DNA from 2 places in the Synechococcus sp. R65.1 genome. Region 2 is predicted to be linked to the other one. Evidence: predicted binding sites of a transcription regulator. Region 2 holds the regulator's gene; the other holds the start of a gene.
The links. The regulator NtcA, encoded in region 2, controls nitrogen genes in cyanobacteria. The targets are predictions, from matches to a motif close to GTANCNNNNGNTAC.

Region 1: NW814_RS01650 (ferredoxin--nitrite reductase) is a predicted target of NtcA. The motif match lies at 1,182-1,195, and genes of this name have one in related genera.

The regions. Positions count from the first base shown of each region.
Region 1 covers NZ_JANSHU010000001.1:320,443-322,836, reverse strand. The annotation lists gene NW814_RS01660 (energy transducer TonB) at 1-144, shown strand, start outside; gene NW814_RS01655 (ABC transporter substrate-binding protein) at 177-1,076, shown strand; gene NW814_RS01650 (ferredoxin--nitrite reductase) at 1,253-2,394, shown strand, end outside.
Region 2 covers NZ_JANSHU010000016.1:1,510-3,903, forward strand. The annotation lists partial or broken gene NW814_RS07855 (M61 family metallopeptidase) at 1-278, opposite strand, end outside; gene ntcA (global nitrogen regulator NtcA) at 453-1,124, shown strand; gene leuB (3-isopropylmalate dehydrogenase) at 1,157-2,272, opposite strand.

The DNA of each region.
Region 1 (2,394 bases), on a different contig from region 2:
GAGATCGCCTCTTCCAGTGGGTTTCCCGCCCTGGATAGGGCAGCGCAGGAGGCGGTGCAGCGGTGGGAATTCAGCCCGGCCTTGAGAAACAACGCCCCCATCGAGTCTTGGGTGGTGGTGCCCATCCAGTTCACCCTCAATTGATTGCTGTTTGGGAATTGTTTTGGAGATTGTCTATGCTGTCTCGTCTTTCTCGCCGTCAACTGTTCGCCTTTGGTCTGGCCAGCGTGGGGGCCTGGGGAATGGGGCGTTTGGCCCAAGCCCAAGGTCGGATCCCTCAGGAGCCACTCCTGTCAGCGAGACAGAGTCCTTTTCGTCGGGTAGCCAGCCTCACCACCTTGACAGCCGATATTCTCTATCGCCTGGCTCCGGACAAGCTGGTGGGGATCCCTGCCAGTCGTTTGTTGGAGGAGGATCCCCGCTTCCAAGGCTTGACCCGCCTGGGGCTGGGCAACCAACCCAACCTGGAGCAGCTTGTGGCCCTACAACCGGACTGGGTGGTGGGGGCCAGTGGCTTTCACGAGGCTCTGGCAGAACGGCTGCAGGAGCTGGGGATCCCCACCTACCTCACCCGCGTGGACAGTTGGGCTGCTTTGGAAGAGACGATTGCCACCCTGGCTGCTGCTTTGGGGGCGGATCCCGATCCCTTGCTGCGGCAGTATGGATCCCTTTTGCCCCAGGAACTGCCCCGCGTTCGACCCAAAACCTTGCTCTTGGTGGGCACCCAGCCGATTCTTTCTCCCAACCGGCAAAGCTGGGCCGGGGATCTGCTGGAACGCTTTGGCGCGGACAATCTCACCGCTACTTTGCAAAGCCAAGGGCCTTTTCGAGGCTACGTCACCCTTTCGGCAGAGCGCATCCTGGAAGCCAACCCAGAAGTTCTGCTGGTGGTCAACCCGGAGGCGGCGGATCCCTTGGCGTTTTTCCGTTCCCGCCCCTTTTGGAATCGGTTGCAAGCCGTCCAAACTGGGAAAGTTTATGGATTTGACTACTACGGCTTGGTCAATCCCGGCACCCTGGAGAAGATCAGGGCAGCCTGCGAGCAGTTGGCTAGGGTTCTTTTGAAGGTGGGATAGAGGGGCAGTAAACGCTGTTTTTCCTGGCGGGGGAGAGAGGATCCCCCTCTCCTATGCATAAACCACAACTTAGCTATGCCGAAATCGCATAGCTCGTTAAGAAGTGTAACGCCAACTACCAAAGTCAATGGTTCGTCATCGCTAGGATAGGCGGCGTTCATCCCACGGCAGCGATCATGGCGAACCAGTTTGAACGCCTTAAAAGCGAGAAGGATGGGCTGGCGGTTAAGGACGAGCTGGAAGCTTTTGCCCAAATGGGCTGGGAGAACATCCCCGAAGACGACCGAGATCACCGCCTCAAGTGGCTGGGGATCTTCTTTCGCAAGCGCACCCCTGGCAAGTTCATGCTGCGGCTGCGCCTGCCCAATGGGATCCTGACCAGCGGCCAAATGCGCAAGTTGGCCGAGATCCTCCGCCCCTACGGCCAAGATGGCGTAGCCGACATCACCACTCGGCAAAACCTGCAACTGCGGGGCATTCCCATTGAGGACATGCCTCAGGTTCTGCGGCAACTCAAGGAGGTGGGCCTGACCAGCATCCAGTCAGGCATGGATAACGTGCGCAACATCACGGGATCCCCTCTGGCCGGTATCGACCCGGATGAGCTGATCGACGTGCGCGGCCTCACCCGCAAAGTGCAGGACATGGTAACCAACAACGGCGAGGGCAACCCTTCCTTCACCAACCTGCCGCGCAAGTTCAACATCGCCATCTGCGGTTGTCGCGACAACTCGGTGCATGCCGAGATCAATGACCTGGCTTTTGTGCCTGCTTTCAAAGAGGGCAAGCTGGGCTTCAACGTCTTGGTGGGAGGCTTTTTTTCGGCCCGCCGCTGTGCCGAGGCCATCGGGCTGGACGTTTGGGTAGATCCCCGCGATGTGGTTCCTCTATGTGAGGCGGTGCTGCTGGTCTATCGGGATCACGGCCTGCGGGCCAACCGGCAAAAGGCGCGGCTGAGGTGGCTCATTGACGAGTGGGGCCTGGAGAAGTTTCGGGCGGCGGTGGAGCAGCAGATTGGCCACCCTCTGCCCAGAGCGGCGGAAAAAGACGAGGTGGTCTGGCACAAGCGGGATCTGCTGGGAGTACACGCCCAAAAGCAACTGGGCCTCAACTTTGTAGGCCTGCACGTGCCCGTCGGGCGGCTCAACGTCCCGGAGATGAGGGAGCTGGCTCGCTTGGCGGAGGTGTACGGCTCCGGAGAGCTGCGGCTAACGGTGGAGCAGAACGTGCTCATCCCCAATGTGCCCGACTCGCGGGTGGGGCCGCTTCTCCAAGAGCCGCTCTTGAAAAAGTTCTCCCCCAACCCGGGACCCTTGCA
Region 2 (2,394 bases):
TCGACCTCCCAGGTGTTTTTATCAACCTTTCGCCAGGCCAAAGGGCTCCCCTGCTCGCTCAGGGCCTGAAACTCCTGTACATGGCGGGCATGCTCCCGCACTAGGTAGGATCCCGGCGTCCACACTGGCAGCCGCAGCCGCAGGGGCACCTCTGGTTCCACTTCGCGAATCTGCAGCTCCACCTCCAAGAGGTGACTGGCTGGCTCTGGCATCCGCACCGTAAAGTGCTGGCGGCTAGGGCGAGAAGGGGTGGCAACCTCAGCCGGCGGGATCCCCATACAACCTTCCCTTGTCGCAACAAAGGAACGTAGCTCTGGCTACAAAGATATCCAGGCAGAGTCTCTTAAGTTTAGGGTAGTCTCTGAGTCGTGGGCAGCTCGATCCAGGTGCCCCAAGCTAACCTCTGGGGTTGATCCTAGAGATAAACTGACCTTGAAAGGTTGACAAATCTCGTGGTGGCCGTCGCAGAAAAATCTCTCATTGCAGCTTTTAAGCAGCTAGGAGGATCTCGCCATCCTCCGGTTATCGAGACTTATGAACGCGGCAAGACCATTTTTCTCCCCGGCGATCCGGCGGAGCGGGTTTACTTTTTGGTCAAAGGGGCGGTTAAGCTCTCGCGGGTGTACGAAAGGGGGGAAGAAATTACCGTTGCCCTCCTGCGGGAGAACAGTATTTTTGGTGTGCTCTCCTTCATTACCGGGCAGCGCTCCGACCGCTTCTATCACGCCGTAGCTTTTACTCGCGTCGAGCTGCTTTCTCTGCCCATCGAACAGGTGGAAAAGTCTGTACGGGAGAACGCTGAGCTGGCCATGTTGCTGCTCAAGAGCTTGGCTTCCCGTATCCTGCAGACAGAGATGATGATTGAAACCCTGGCCCACCGCGACATGGCCTCCCGCCTAGTTAGCTTTTTGTTGATCCTCTGCCGCGACTTCGGGGTGCCTGGCCCCAATGGCGTAACCATCGACCTCAAGCTATCTCACCAGGCCATTGCCGAAGCCATCGGATCAACCCGCGTCACCATTACCCGTCTCTTGGGAGAGTTGCGCAAGAAAAACTACATTTCTATCCACAAGAAGAAGATCACTGTCCACGACCCCATCCAGCTTGGCCATCGCTTTGCCTAGGGGGCCAGCCCTCAACGGCTGAGAGACCCCTGCTAGGAGGCGGGCAGCTGAGCCAGGGCAGCCAGGATCTTTTCCCCCATTTCCCGGCAGCCGACCAGGGTCATCCCCTCCGAGTAGATGTCGGCGGTGCGGTAGCCCTGGGCCAAAACCGCCTCGACGGCCTGTTCGATGCGGTCAGCAGCTTGGGGCTGATCCAAGGAGTAGCGCAGTAGCATTGCCCCAGAAAGCACCTGGGCAATGGGGTTGGCCTTGTCTTGGCCGGCAATATCCGGAGCTGAGCCATGGACTGGCTCATAGAGGCCTGGGCCGGTAGCTCCCAGAGAGGCAGAAGGCAACATGCCAATGGAGCCAGTTAGCATGGCCGCCTCGTCGGAGAGGATATCCCCAAAGAGGTTTTCTGTCAGGATGACGTCAAACTGCTTTGGCCAGCGCACCAACTGCATGGCCGCGTTGTCGACATAGAGGTGGGAAAGCTCTACGTCAGGGTATTCGGCGGCAATGGCGGTAACCCGCTCCCGCCACAGTTGCGACACCTCCAGCACATTGGCCTTATCCACCGAGCAAAGCTTGCGCCGTCGCTTGCGGGCCAGTTCAAAAGCTACGCGGGCAATGCGATCCACCTCGGCCTCGCTGTAGGCCATAGTGTTGACGCCGCGGCGGGATCCCTGGGCATCGACGAAGATCCCGCGGGGCTGACCAAAGTAGATGCCGCCGGTGAGCTCGCGTACCACCACCAGGTCGATCCCAGCAACCACCTCCGGCTTTAGGGAGGAGGCCTGCACCAGTTGGGGGAAGATCTTCACGGGGCGCAAGTTGGCAAATAGCCCCAAGCCGGCCCGCAAGCCCAGCAAAGCCTGCTCCGGTCGCTTCTGGCGCGGCAGGGTATCGTACTTAAAGTCGCCAACCGCTGCCAAGTAAACGGCATCGCTTTCCTGGGCCATTTTCAAGGTCTCCGGGGGCAAGGGATCCCCCGTGGCCTCGTAGGCTGCTCCGCCAATTAGGCCCTCCTGCCACTGGAGGGAAAACCCCATCTGAGCGGCAACGGCGTCCAAAACTGCCCGACCCACCTGCATAATCTCAGGGCCGATCCCATCGCCGGCTAGGGCAGTAATCCGATAGGTTTGAGCAGCAGAAGAAGAAACGCTCATGGGCGATCCCCGCAAGAGGAGTGCGTAGCGATATTACCATCCCCTTGCCCACAGGTTTGCCGAAAAGTCCCCTGGGAAAGTTCCCCTAAAAAAAGTGCAGCTTGGCCATCGGCCTGCTGCAC